Linked DNA regions of Caldimonas brevitalea. The protein of the gene in region 1 interacts with the protein of each later gene in a pairwise test. Links are inferred from orthologs where the notes say so. Each region holds a gene or a part of one and is shown on either strand. Other genes may lie near its edges. The genes, in order: zapD and ftsZ.

Region 1 (6,711 bases):
TGTCCGACGGCAGCGCCCTGGACATTGCTGCGCAGGCCGCGAAAGAAGGCGTGCGCGACCTCCGGCAGTCCGGACTGGTGAAAGTGAAGTTGGGCGTCACAACGCTCGAAGAAGTGATCTCGGTCACAAACGAATAGACACGACAAATCGGGGGTGGTGAGCCCCGGAGGCATTATGGCAACGGCTGCTGCGGCGAAGAAGGTTCAAGATTTCGTTTTCGAGTGGGAAGGCAAAGACCGCAATGGCAAGCCGGTGCGGGGCGAAATGCGCGCCGGCGGCGAGGCAATGGTCAGTGCCAGCTTGCGCCGCCAGGGCGTGCTGGTCACCAAGGTCAAGAAGCGGCGCATGGGTGGCGGCAAGGCCATCAAGCATAAGGACTTGACCGTGTTCACCCGCCAGCTCGCGACGATGATGCGCGCCGGCGTGCCCTTGCTCCAGGCCTTCGACATCGTCGGTCGCGGCAGCACGAATGCCAAGATGGCGCGCCTGGTCAACGACATCCGCAGCGACGTCGAAACCGGCACCAGCCTGTCGTCCGCTTTCCGCAAATACCCGCTCTACTTCGACGCGCTCTATTGCAACCTGGTCGAGGCCGGTGAAGCCGGCGGTATTCTGGAAACCCTGCTCGACCGGCTCGCCACCTATCAGGAAAAGACGCTGGCGATCAAGGCCAAGATCAAATCTGCGCTGATCTACCCGGTCGCGGTGCTGGTGGTCGCCTTCGTCGTCGTCGCGGTGATCATGATTTTCGTGATCCCGGCCTTCAAGGAGGTCTTCACGTCTTTCGGCGCCGACCTGCCCGGGCCGACCTTGCTCGTGATGTCGATTTCCGAGTTTTTCGTCGCGTACTGGTGGTTGATCTTCGGCGTCACGATTGGCGGCACCTATTTCTTCTTCCAGTCGTGGAAACGCTCGGAGAGGATGCAAAAGACGATGGACCGCCTGCTGCTGCGCGTGCCGATGTTCGGACCGCTGGTCAACAAGTCAGCCGTGGCGCGCTGGACCCGCACGCTGGCCACCATGTTCTCGGCCGGTGTGCCGCTGGTCGAGGCGCTCGACTCCGTGGGCGGCGCGTCTGGCAACGCCGTGTTTGCCGAAGCGACCGAGAAGATTCAGAAAGACGTCTCGACCGGCTCCAGCCTCACCATGTCGATGCAGAGCACCGGCGTGTTCCCGACCATGGTGCTGCAGATGTGCGCGATCGGCGAAGAATCCGGTTCGATCGACCACATGCTCAACAAGGCGGCCGAGTTCTACGAGAACGAGGTCGACGAGGCCGTCAAGGGTCTGTCCAGCCTGATGGAGCCCGTCATCATCGTGGTGCTGGGCAGCATCATCGGCGGCATCGTCGTCTCGATGTATTTGCCGATCTTCAAGCTGGGTCAGGTGGTGTGAGCGGTGCGCCGGCCTGCATCACCGGGCACACCGCGAAGGCGGGCGCGCCGGCAGGCAGGACGGCTCCCGGCAGCCGGCCCAATTGAAAAGGCGACGCCTCATCGCACGGCGTGCCCTGCGCGCGTGACGCCGCCGCAGCGCGGCGCCCCAGGCCGTCGGCCTCCGCGATCGGGCTCGACGCCGCGCCGCAACAGCGCCGATATCCTGCTGCCTCCAGGGGCGGTTGCGGTGGAGCCGATCCGGCGCGCCTTGCTCCCTCTCGACAGTCTCCCGCCGAACCCCCTCTCGCCCCCTTCATCGCATGAACGCTGAACTTCTCCACTGGTGGCTGTCGCCGCTGGCGCTGGGCCTTCTGGGGCTGTGCGTGGGCAGTTTCCTCAACGTGCTGATCTACCGCCTGCCGGTCATGCTCGAGCGGCAATGGAAGCGTGACGCCTGCGAGATGCTCGAACTGCCCTTGCCGGAAGAAGGCGCGCCGTTCAATCTCGCGGTGCCGCGTTCACGTTGCCCCCACTGCGGGCACACGATCCGCTGGCACGAGAACCTGCCCGTGCTGGGTTGGCTGCGGCTGGGTGGACGGTGCGCCCAATGCAAGGCGCGCATCTCGATACGCTATCCGCTGGTGGAGTTGCTCACCGGCGTCCTGTTCGGTGCGGTCGCCTGGAAGCTCGGCCCGCAACCGAGCGCCTTGCTGTGGTGCGGCGTGATGGCGGTGCTGGTGGCGCTGGCCTTCATCGACTGGGACACCACGCTGTTGCCCGACGACCTCACGCTGCCCTTGCTGTGGGCCGGCCTGGTCGCCGCCGCGCTGGGCTGGAACCTGCCACTCGGCACGGCCTTGTGGGGTGCGGTGGCCGGGTACCTGGTCTTGTGGGCGGTCTATTGGCTGTTCAAGCTGACCACCGGCAAGGAAGGCATGGGCTTCGGCGACTTCAAGCTGTTGGCCGCCATCGGCGCGTGGCTCGGTTGGTCGATGCTGTTGCCGGTGCTGATCATCGCGTCGGTGCTCGGCACCGTGGTGGGCCTGGGGATGAAGGCGACCGGCCAACTGCGCGAAGACCGCTATGTGCCGTTCGGCCCCTTTCTCGCGGGGGCCGGCATCGCCGTGTTCCTGATCGGCCCATCGACCGTGTCGGCCTGGCTCGGCTGGTATTGAGGATCACACCCCATCAAGGACACGCGCGACATGACAGCAACCTCACGGCGGATCGGGCTGACCGGCGGCATCGGCAGCGGCAAGAGCACCGTCGCGGCGATGTTGGCCGACCTGGGCGCGCTGATTGTCGACACCGACGCCATTTCCCGCTCGCTGAGCGCAGCCGGCGGCGCGGCCATCCCGGCCCTGCGGACCGCCTTCGGCGATGACTTCATCGATGCCGAGGGCGCCTTGGACCGCGCCCGCATGCGGTCGCTGGTGTTCCAGGACCCTTCGGCCCGCACCCGCCTCGAGCGACTGCTGCACCCTTTGATCGGGCAAGAGACGGTGCGGCAGGCCGCCTTGGCCACCCCGGGTCAGCCGGTGGTGTTCGACGTTCCGCTGCTGGTCGAGTCCGGACGCTGGCGTGCGCTGGTCGACTGGGTGCTGGTGGTCGACTGCACACCCGAGACGCAAGTCGAGCGGGTGGTGCAGCGATCGCAGCTGGCACCAGCCGAGGTCGAGCGCATCATCGCGCAGCAGGCGCCTCGCGCCGCTCGGCTGGCCGCCGCCGACGTGGTGATCTGCAACGATGGCCTGACGCTGCAAGAACTCGAGGCCGAAGTGCGCGCGGTCTGGCAGCGCTGGCAGCTCGACAGCCCCGCCGGCTGAGGGCACTCGTCGACGTCAACCTTGCAACGTCGGCGCCATATTGTGAGAACAGGCCCTCGCCTGTTACGGTGTCTTGCGTGGGTTTGGCCGGGGGCAATGCCTGTGAAACAATCCGCGTAGCTTCGCCCACCGACGGCCCGGCGCCTGCGGACCGAGGAAACCTGCCTTGACACTGTACGAATACCCCTTCAACGAAAGCATCCGCACGATGCTGCGGCTCGAACACCTGTTCGACCGACTGGCCCAGCTGATGCCGCGAGAAGCCCCAGTCGACCACCACTACTCGCTCGCCACGATCTTCGAGATCATCGACGTCGCCTCGCGCGCCGACCTCAAGTCCGACCTGTTGAAGGACCTCGAACGGCAGAAGACACTGCTGAACGGCTACCGAGGCAACCCGTCGATCTCGGAGCGTGTACTGGACGACGTGATCGGCCGCATCGACCACGCCTTCAACGGCCTCAACCAGCTGCCCGGCAAGGCCGGCCATGCCTTGACCACCAATGAGTGGCTGATGAGCATCCGCAGCCGCATCAGCATCCCCGGCGGGACCTGCGAGTTCGACCTGCCGGCCTATTACGCCTGGCAGCAGCTGCCGCCGGCACAGCGCCAGGCCGACCTGCAGCAATGGGTGTCCACCCTGCTGCCGCTGGCTGAGGCGCTGAACCTGTTGCTGGGCCTGTTGCGTGATTCGGGCATGCCGCACAAGGTGTTGGCCCAGCACGGCCAGTACCAGCAAAGCCTGCCGACCGGACGCACCTTCCAGCTGCTGCGGGTGCGCATCGACCCCACCCTGGGCCTGATCCCCGAGATCAGCGGCCACCGGTTGATGGTGTCGATCCGCTTGATGCGCCAAGACCCCGAGGGCCGTTTGCGCCCCGCGAACGAAGAAGCGAATTTCGAACTCGCGTTGTGCTGATGGACCCTCAGAAACCGGCGCCCGTGCGGCGCACCGTCACCTGCCCCAATTGCAAAGGGGAAAGCGTGTACGGGCCCGAGAACCCGTACCGGCCGTTCTGCAGCGCCCGCTGCAAGAACATCGACTTCGGCGCCTGGGCCAGCGAGAGCTACCGTGTCGAGGACAGCACGCCGCGGCAGGACGGCCTCGACGACGAGAACGGTAGCGGTGCGGCACGCTGAAGGCGCGCCGGTGTCGCTCAGTTCACGGCGCCAGGGTGGGTCGGGCCGCTGAAGCCTCGCTCTTCGGCAAACCAGGCCAGCACCGGCACGGTGCCCGGCAGCACCGGGTGCACCTCGACCGGCAGCGTCTGCCAGGCCATGGCCTGGCGCTCGCGCATCTCGAACTCGCCGCGCCATTCGTACACCTTGCAGAAGTGCAGGCGCACCAGGGCGTGCGGATAGTCCACCATCTCGACCTTCCAGGGGTGGACGGACCCGATGGTGATGCCCAGCTCCTCGTGCAGTTCACGCCGCAGTGCCGCTTCGACCGTTTCGCCGGCCTCGAGCTTGCCGCCGGGGAATTCCCAGTGGCCCGCGTAGACCTTGCCCTCGGGCCGCGACGTCAACAGAAAGCGGCCTTTGGCGTCGATCAGCACGCCCACCGCCACGTCCACCGGCGTGCGGCTCACCGTGTGCCCCCCTCGCGCCGACCGGCGTAATCGCGAGCGAACTGGTACGCCACCCGCCCCGAACGCGAGCCCCGCTCCAGCGCCCACACCAGCGATTCCTGCCGCGCCGCCTCGATGGCCGGCTCGTCGACGCCGAAACTGCGCAGCCACTGCGCCACGATGGCCAGGTATTCGGCCTGGCTGAAGGGATAGAAGCTGATCCACAGCCCGAAGCGTTCGGACAGCGAGATCTTCTCTTCGACCACCTCGCCGGGGTGCACCTCACCGTCCTCGGTGTGCTGGTAGCTGAGGTTCTCTTTCATGTACTCCGGCAGCAGGTGCCGGCGGTTGGACGTGGCGTAGATCAGCACATTGGCCGATGACGCCGAGACCGAGCCGTCGAGGATGGACTTGAGTGCCTTGTAGCCCGGCTCGCCCTCGTCGAAGCTGAGGTCGTCGCAATAGACGATGAAACGCTCGGGGCGCTCGGCCACCAGGTCGACGATGTCGGGCAGATCGACCAGATCGGTCTTGTCCACCTCGATCAGCCGCAGGCCCTGCCCGGCGAACTCGTTCAAACAGGCCTTGATCAGCGACGACTTGCCGGTGCCGCGTGCGCCGGTCAGCAAGGCGTTGTTGGCGCCCCGCCCGGCGACGAATTGCGCGGTGTTGCGCCACAGCCGTTCCTTCTGGCCCTCGACCTCGCGCAGGTCGGACAACAGGATGCCGGCGACATGGCGCACCGGCTCCAGGCAGGCCGACCCGGCACGCTTGCGGTAACGGAAGGCCACCGAGGCCGACCAGTCGGGTGCCGTCAGCGGGTGGGGCAGTACCGCCTCGAGGCGGCTGAGCAAGCTTTCGGCTCGCGCGATCAAGGCGTCCAGGGAAGCAGCAGGCATCTTGGTGACAGACAGGTCTGGTGGGTCAGTGGAGGCTGGCGAACGCAGTGTAGCGGCGCTCATTGGAACACCCCCGTGGCGCGCACCGCGGCGCGAGCGCCTTCGGGCGGCGCTCACCCCCGCGGCACTTCCATCACCCGGCCGTCGGCCGTCACGAACAGCCGATCGCCTCCGGCCGGGGTGATGCGATGCATGCCGGTAAAGGCGCCGAACGCCGGCAGCACGCCGACAGCTGGACCGAGCCAGAAGCACGGCAGGCGCAAACGGTCGAGGGCACGGCCGCTCAGGTTGAAACAGGGATGCAAATGGCCGGCCAGCACATAGGCGTTGGCCACCTGTTGTGGATGGTGGCACAAGGCGAAGGGCCCGAGCCGGTACGGCTCGTCGACGCAGCGGATGCGCAGGGCAGCGGGCGGGTCCCCGGCGCGGTCGTCGTGGTTGCCGCGCACCAGCACAAGGTCGAGGTCGGGATGCGCGTCGCGCCAGCGCTGCAAGGCGCCCAGCGTGCCCGGTGCGTGGGCACGCGCCGAATGAAGAAAGTCGCCAAGGAAGACCACCCGCCGGCACGCGGTGCGCTGCAGCAGGGTGTCGAGCACCGCCAGCGTTTCGGCCGTGGTGCCGCGCGGCACCGGCACGCCCCAGCGTCGGAACGACACCGCCTTGCCGATATGTGCATCGGCCACCAGCAAGGTCTGGTGCGCCGCCAGGTAGGCTGCCTTCTCGGGCAGCAGCGTCAGCGGCTCACCTTGTAGCTGCGTGGTCAGCACCGCGGGCGGTCAGCCTCCGACGAGTTGCTTCAGGCTGGCTTCGAGGTGCTCGCTGGGCGAGCGCTTGAAGCCCGAGCGGGCATAACGGTGCAGGCGGCCGACGATGAAGCTGGTCAACGCCGAGGCCAGCGCGGTGCCGTCCACGGTCGGCGTCACCGAGCCGCCGGCATCGGCCGCGCTACGCAGGCTCTGGCGCAGTTGCGACTCGATGCGGTCGAAGAACTGGTTCATGCGCACCAGCAGGCGTTCGTTCTCGAACACCAGCGCGTCGCCGA
Region 2 (6,705 bases), 4.1 Mb from region 1 along the record:
ATGACCGAGGCAGGCATCGAGAAGGCCCTCGGCCAGGCCACCGAGGTGATCGACGCCTTCCCGGACTGGTACGCACGCGCACTGCTCGCCGGCCAGCGCGCCAAGCTCGGTCTGCAGCGCGCGACAGCCGACGACGACCCTGCCGACACCGCGCTGGCCGAGGACTGGCTGGCGCTGCTGCACGCGCAGGCCGTTGACTTCACGCTGGGTTGGCGGCGGCTGGCCGATGCCGCCGAGGGAGACGAAGCGGCGCTGCGCGGGCTGTTCCAGGCGCCGCAAGCGCTCGAACCCTGGCTGGGCCGTTGGCGCGAGCGCTGTGCGAGCGAGGATGCTGCCGCGCCTGACGGCACGGGGCGGGCCGCTCGGATGCGCCGGGTCAACCCTTGGGTGATCCCCCGCAACCACCGTGTCGAGGAAGCGCTCGCGGCAGCCACCCACGACGACGACCTGGGGCCGTTCCAGCAGCTGCTGGCCGCACTGCGACGGCCTTATGAGGAAACGCCGGAAAACACGCCTTATGCAGAACCGGCGCCGTCTGACGTGACCGCTTGCTATCAGACCTTCTGCGGAACCTGATTCCGTAACGAATGCCGAAGGCCGCCCGATCAGCGGGAGCGACACCGTTGGTCGGCCCGCAGAGGCCGGCAGTTGCGTTGACGCGGAGGTGACAACGTCCTCCTGCACCGGTCACGCCACCGCGCCCTTCCCTTCCGACGGCGCAACTTCCACACCTTTGAAGACGGCTTCCATCGGCATCCGGCAGTCGATGCTGGCAAGGGCCAGGTCCGCGGCCCGCGACTGATCCGACAGCAGCCAGCCGTCTGCCGTCAGGGTGAACACCTCGACCTCGCGTGAAGCCGGGTCGATCAGCGCGTACTCGCGCAGCGTGGGCAGGCTGCGGTAGAGAATGAACTTGTTGCGCTTGTCGTAGCCCTTTGTCGAGGGCGACAGCACTTCGATGATGAGCTTGGGGTCTGTGATGGTCTGCTCGTCGCCGGCCTGGGCCTTACCGCAGGTCACCATGACGTCGGGATACAGGACGGCCTCGTCGGCGAGCTGCACCTTCATCGACTCCGCGAAGACCTGGCAGGGTGTGCCGTCCAGATGCGAGCCGAGGTGCGCAGCCAGGTTGAGGATCACGCGGTTGTGCCGAGCTGAGCCGCCGGTCATCGCGAACACCTCACCGCGGAAGAACTCGTGCCGGGTGTCCTGCTGGCTTTCCCAGGCCAGGAAGTCGGCCAGGGTCATAGTCGAGATGGGGAGTCCCATGTGGCTGCCTGCTGATAGGGCGCAATGCATACCATCATAGTCGGCTCGCAAGACGTCATGAATCCGTCGGTAGCCGAAGCGCCCCAGTCGCTGCTGGGCGGCCGGCACCCACGCAACTTCCGCGACCTTCGCTGCCCTCCACACCGGCGTGTGACCGAGGCGGTCGGACGGCCGCGGCTCAGGCTCAGCTGTCCAGCACGAAGTGCTCGAAGATCAACACGCCGAAAAACACCAGCCCGGCGATCACCGTCCACTTGACGATGGCCAGCCCGATGCGGAAGTAACGCGCCTGGCGCGTGATCAGGTACAGGCCGAAGCACACCACCGAGCCCATCAGCAGCAGCCCGATCAGCACGCGGATCAACGCGAACATGTCAGGCTCCGCTATCGCCCTACCAGACCGGCGCGAGTTGCGCGAAGCCTGAGGGCGCCTTGGCCTCGTCGTCGAAGCTGACGATCTCGTAGGCGCTGGCGTCGGCCAGCACCGCGCGCAGCAGCTTGTTGTTCAGCGCATGGCCCGACTTGTAGGCGCTGTAAGCGGCCAGCAGAGGTTTGCCGACCACGTAAAGGTCGCCGATCGCGTCGAGGATTTTGTGCTTGACGAACTCGTCGTCGTAGCGCAAACCGTCGCTGTTCAGCACGCGGTAGTCGTCGACCACGATCGCGTTGTCCATGCTGCCGCCCAGCCCGAGGCCGCGCGAGCGCATCATCTCGACGTCTTTGGTGAAACCGAAGGTGCGGGCGCGTGCGATGTCGCGGGTATAGCGCCCGGAAGAGAAATCGAACACCACCCGCTGCCCGGTCTGGTCGACCGCCGGGTGATCAAAATCGATCTCGAACGAAAGCTTGTAGCCGTGGAAGGGATCGAGGCGGGCCCACTTGAGGGTCGGGCCCGTCCCTTCACGCACTTCGACCGGCTTCTTGATGCGCAAAAAACGCTTGGGCACCTTCTGAAGCTCGATCCCGGCGCTCTGCAATAGGTAGACGAAGGAGGCTGCAGAGCCGTCCAGGATCGGGACTTCCTCGGCGGTGATGTCGACATACAGATTGTCGAGTCCCATGCCTGCGCAGGCAGACATCAGATGCTCCACCGTGTGCACTTTCGGCGCCCCGGGGTCACCCCCGGCCGACAGCGTCGACGCGAGCCGGGTGTCGCTCACGGCCGCCGCCGAGACCGGAATCTCGACAGGCACCGGCAGATCGACCCGCCGAAACACGATGCCGGTGTCAGGCGCCGCCGGCCGGAGCGTGAGTTCCACACGCTGGCCACTGTGCAACCCGACGCCGACGGCGCGCGTCAGCGATTTGAGAGTGCGTTGTTGAAGCATGTCCGCATTTTAGGCAATCAGCACTTTCCCCGCAGTCGAAGCTTTTGATCGCAGCGATTACCCGGCAGGGCAGCCGGCAAAACCGTACGAAGTGGCCGCGACAGCGAGATTGAGCGGGGTGATCGGCGTCGCGAGCGGGGCGAGGTGCGGGCGAGGACCGCAGCCGTACTCCCGTACGGCGAGGACCACAGCCCGCAGATCGCCCCGCGCAGCAGCCGAGCACTCCGCTCAATCGGCTTGTTTGCGGAGGAAGGCGGGGATTTCGATTTCGTCCATCCCGTTGCTCGCCAGCGCATCCACCTTGGCCGCCGCCTGCGTGCGCCCCGAACGCCACACGCTGGGGGTGTTCAGGCTGCTGTAGTCATGCCCCGAGTGGTGGCTGCCCTGCCGCTCGGCATGCACCGCACTGTTCAACACCGGAATGTTGTCGGTGCCGGTGCGCAGCGCCGGCTGCGAGTGCACCACGCTGATCGGGGCCTGCTGACGGCGCGAGTTGGCCGACAAGCCGGTCGCGATCACCGTGACGCGCAGCGCGTCGCCCAGGCTGTCGTCGTACGCCGTGCCGTAGATCACATGTGCATCGTCGGCGGCATAACGGCGGATGGTGTTCATCGCGTTGCGGCTTTCGCTCAGCTTGAAGGTGCCGCGCGCTGCCGCGATCAGCACCAGCACGCCGCGCGCGCCCGACAGGTCGATGCCTTCCAGCAGCGGGCAGGCCACGGCGGCCTCGGCGGCCTTGTGGGCGCGGTCCGGGCCTTGCGCGATGGCGGTGCCCATCATCGCCTTGCCCGGCTCGCTCATCACCGTCTTGACGTCTTCGAAGTCGACGTTGACGAGGCCGGGGATGTGGATGATGTCGCTGATGCCGCCCACGGCGTTCTTCAGCACGTCGTTGGCCTGTGCGAACGCCTGGTCCTGGGTGACATCATCGCCCAGCACTTCGAGCAGCTTCTCGTTGAGCACCACGATCAGCGAATCGACATTCGCTTCCAGCTCGTTCAGGCCGGTGTCGGCCTGCTTCATGCGGCGGCCGCCCTCGAACTCGAACGGCTTGGTCACCACGCCGACGGTCAGGATGCCCATTTCCTTCGCGACACGCGCGATCACCGGTGCCGCACCAGTGCCGGTGCCGCCGCCCATGCCGGCCGTGATGAACAGCATGTTGGCGCCGGAGATGCAGTCGCGGATGCGGTCCACGGCTTCTTCCGCCGCAGCCTTGCCGGCTTCGGGTTTGGCGCCGGCGCCGAGGCCCGTGGTGCCCAGCTGGATCAGCTTGTGGGCGGTCGAACGGTTGAGGGCTTGAGCGTCGGTATTCGCCACAACGAATTCCACACCTTGCACGCCCTGCGCAATCATGTGGTCCACGGCGTTGCCACCGCCACCGCCCACACCGATCACCTTGATCTGGGTACCCAGATTGAACTCTTCGATCATCTCAATAGGCATTTGGACCTCCTTCGTCACTAGCAGTTGCCTACACACACATCAATCAAACATGAACGGGATCGACCTGGGCGGCGGGTACATGGCCCGTCGCTCGGCGGTCGGCCGCTCAGAAGTTCCCGATAAACCAGTCCTTGACCCGGCCAAAGAGCGTCTTCACCGAACCGGCCTGTTGAGCCGCCCGATGACCGCGCACACGCGCAAGGCGCGCCTCCTCCAAGAGTCCCATCACCGTGGCCGAGCGCGGGTTGGCCACCATGTCGTGCAGTGCGCCCGAGTAAGTCGGGATCCCCTTGCGCACCGGTTTTAGAAAAATGTCCTCGCCCAGCTCGACCATCCCCGGCATCACCGCCGATCCGCCGGCGAGCACGATGCCGGACGACAGCAGCTCTTCGTAGCCGCTCTCACGGATGACTTGATGCACAAGTGAAAAGATTTCTTCCACGCGAGGCTCGATCACGCCGGCCAATGCTTGTCGCGAGAGCATGCGGGGTGCCCGGTCCCCGAGGCCAGGCACTTCGACCTGTTCGTCGGGGTCGGCCAGCAGCTGTTTGGCGACGCCGAAATCGACCTTGATCTCCTCGGCGTCCTTGGTCGGCGTGCGCAAGGCCATCGCGATGTCGCTCGTGATCAGGTCGCCCGCGATCGGAATCACGGCGGTGTGGCGGATCGCGCCGTCGGTAAAGATCGCCACGTCAGTGGTGCCGGCGCCGATGTCGACCAGCGCCACGCCCAGGTCTTTCTCGTCTTCGGTCAACACCGACAGGCTGGACGCAGAGGGGTTCAACACCAGCTGCTCGACCTCGAGCCCGCAGCGTCGCACGCACTTGACGATGTTCTCGGCCGCACTCTGTGCGCCGGTGACGATGTGCACCTTCACCTCGAGGCGGCCACCGCTCATGCCGATCGGCTCCTTGACCTCGTGGCCGTCGATCACGAACTCCTGCGGCTCCACCAGCAGCAGCTTCTGGTCGTTGGGGATGTTGATGGCCTTGGCGGTCTCGACCACCCGCGCGACGTCGATCGGCGTGACCTCCTTGTCGCGCACGATCACCATGCCGGTCGAGTTCTGCCCGCGGATGTGGCTGCCGGTGATGCCGGTGTAGACCCGCGTGATCTTGCAGTCGGCCATCATCTCGGCCTCTTTCAGCGCCTGCTGGATCGACTGCACCGTCGCATCGATGTTGACCACCACGCCGCGCTTGAGCCCGTGCGACGGCGCCACGCCCAGCCCGGCCACGCGCAGCTCGCCGCTCGGCAACACCTCGGCCACCACCGCCATCACCTTGGCCGTGCCGATGTCGAGGCCGACAACGAGATCTTTGTATTCCTTGGCCATCTTGCTCTCAGTTTCTATTCGCACCGGCTGGGGAGCCGGGTCTTGCGCCGGGTTTCGCGCCGCCGGGGATACCGGTCGTGATGCCCTCGATGCGCACCGCATAGCCGTTGTGGTGGCGCAGGTCGGCGTATTCGAGCGGCCCGGGGTAGCGCTCGGTCACTTGGGGCCACGAGGTCACGAAACGGTCCAGCCGTGCCAGCACCTCGCCGGCCTCGCCGCGGCCGAGTTCGAGTTCGGCGCCGTTGTCCAGTGCCACCTTCCACGAGCCGCGGTCCGACAGCGTCAGGCGTTCGATGCCGGCGCCCATGCGCCGCACGGCCGTTTGCACCGGTGCCACCATCTCAAGCACCTGACGGGAGCTGCCATCGGGCCCGGACAAGGTCGGCAGGCGGTCGTCTTCGACATCGCCGAGGTTGGCCTCGAACACCTCGCCGTAGGTGTTGACCAACCGGTTCTCGCCCCAGTAGGCGGCGGCGCGGTGTTCTTCCAGCCGCACCAGCAACCGGTTGGGCCAGACCCGCATCACCGTGGCGCGTCGCACCCAGGGCACCGACTGGAAGGCCTGGCGTGTACGTTCCAGGTCGATGCTGAAAAAATTGCCGCTCAGCTTGGGCGTCGCATTGGCGCGGATGGTCGTTTCGCTGCTGCGTGTCACGTCGCCCTCGATGCGGATGGCGCGGATCGAAAACAACGGCCAACGCGCGGCCCACGACACGGTCATCCAGACGAAGCCGAGCGCCGCCAGCGTGTAGAGCAGGGCGGCGGTCGCGTTCATCAGTCGGATGTCCAGAGGTGTCGTGGATTGCATGGTCTCGGTCGTGGCGGGCCCTCGCCTCAGAGGTTCAGCGAGGCCTGCGTCACCAGCCACAGGCACAGCTGCTCATAGCTGATGCCCGCGGCCCGGGCCGACATCGGCACCAGCGAATGTCCGGTCATGCCGGGCGAGGTGTTGATCTCGAGCAGGAAGGGCTTGCGGTCGGCGGCACGGATCATCACGTCGGCGCGTGCCCAGCCGCGGCAGCCGAGCGTGCGGAAGGCCTGCACCACCAGGCGCTGGATCTCGGCTTCCTCGTCCTGCGGCAAGCCGCTCGGGCAGTGGTACTGGGTGACGTCGGTGAAGTATTTGTTCTGGTAGTCGTAATTGCCCTGGGGCGCGACGATGCGGATCACCGGCAAGGCTTCCGCGCCGGCGCCTTCGCCCAGCACCGGGCAGGTGGTCTCGTCACCGTCGATGAACTCCTCGCACAGCACCTCGGGGTCGCAACCGGCCGCCAGCGCGTAGGCGGCCTCGCACTGCTCGACGCTTTCGACCTTGGTCAGGCCGAT

What was found.
Region 2: the proteins of zapD (region 1) and ftsZ interact in binary tests that used the Escherichia coli proteins (3 or more experiments, as listed by UniProt). The link is inferred for Caldimonas brevitalea from one-to-one orthologs.

Annotation. Positions count from the first base shown.
Region 1 is NZ_CP011371.1:5,432,847-5,439,557, forward strand. The notes cover bases 2,265-5,244. They hold zapD (cell division protein ZapD), read left to right. Parts: upstream 2,265-3,368; coding sequence 3,369-4,121; downstream 4,122-5,244. Other genes in these bases: AAW51_RS22970 (prepilin peptidase), read left to right, coding at 2,265-2,551; coaE (dephospho-CoA kinase), read left to right, coding at 2,582-3,202; AAW51_RS22985 (DNA gyrase inhibitor YacG), read left to right, coding at 4,121-4,342; AAW51_RS22990 (NUDIX domain-containing protein), read right to left, coding at 4,360-4,791; AAW51_RS22995 (ATP-binding protein), read right to left, coding at 4,788-5,244. Outside these bases: type IV-A pilus assembly ATPase PilB, read left to right, coding at 1-137; AAW51_RS22965 (type II secretion system F family protein), read left to right, coding at 175-1,395; more of AAW51_RS22970, read left to right, coding at 1,697-2,264; more of AAW51_RS22995, read right to left, coding at 5,245-5,669; ligase-associated DNA damage response endonuclease PdeM, read right to left, coding at 5,783-6,436; nucleoid occlusion factor SlmA, read right to left, coding at 6,446-6,711. UniProt on the Escherichia coli protein: Cell division factor that enhances FtsZ-ring assembly. Directly interacts with FtsZ and promotes bundling of FtsZ protofilaments, with a reduction in FtsZ GTPase activity.
Region 2 is NZ_CP011371.1:1,333,731-1,340,435, reverse strand. What follows is about bases 1,935-4,908. They hold ftsZ (cell division protein FtsZ), read right to left. Parts: upstream 4,044-4,908; coding sequence 2,826-4,043; downstream 1,935-2,825. Other genes in these bases: ftsA (cell division protein FtsA), read right to left, coding at 4,150-4,908; lpxC (UDP-3-O-acyl-N-acetylglucosamine deacetylase), read right to left, coding at 1,935-2,597. Outside these bases: AAW51_RS05925 (protein adenylyltransferase SelO), read left to right, coding at 1-576; AAW51_RS05920 (Uma2 family endonuclease), read right to left, coding at 688-1,269; AAW51_RS05915 (hypothetical protein), read right to left, coding at 1,454-1,642; more of lpxC, read right to left, coding at 1,662-1,934; more of ftsA, read right to left, coding at 4,909-5,379; AAW51_RS05895 (cell division protein FtsQ/DivIB), read right to left, coding at 5,387-6,187; AAW51_RS05890 (D-alanine--D-alanine ligase), read right to left, coding at 6,214-6,705. UniProt on the Escherichia coli protein: Essential cell division protein that forms a contractile ring structure (Z ring) at the future cell division site. The regulation of the ring assembly controls the timing and the location of cell division.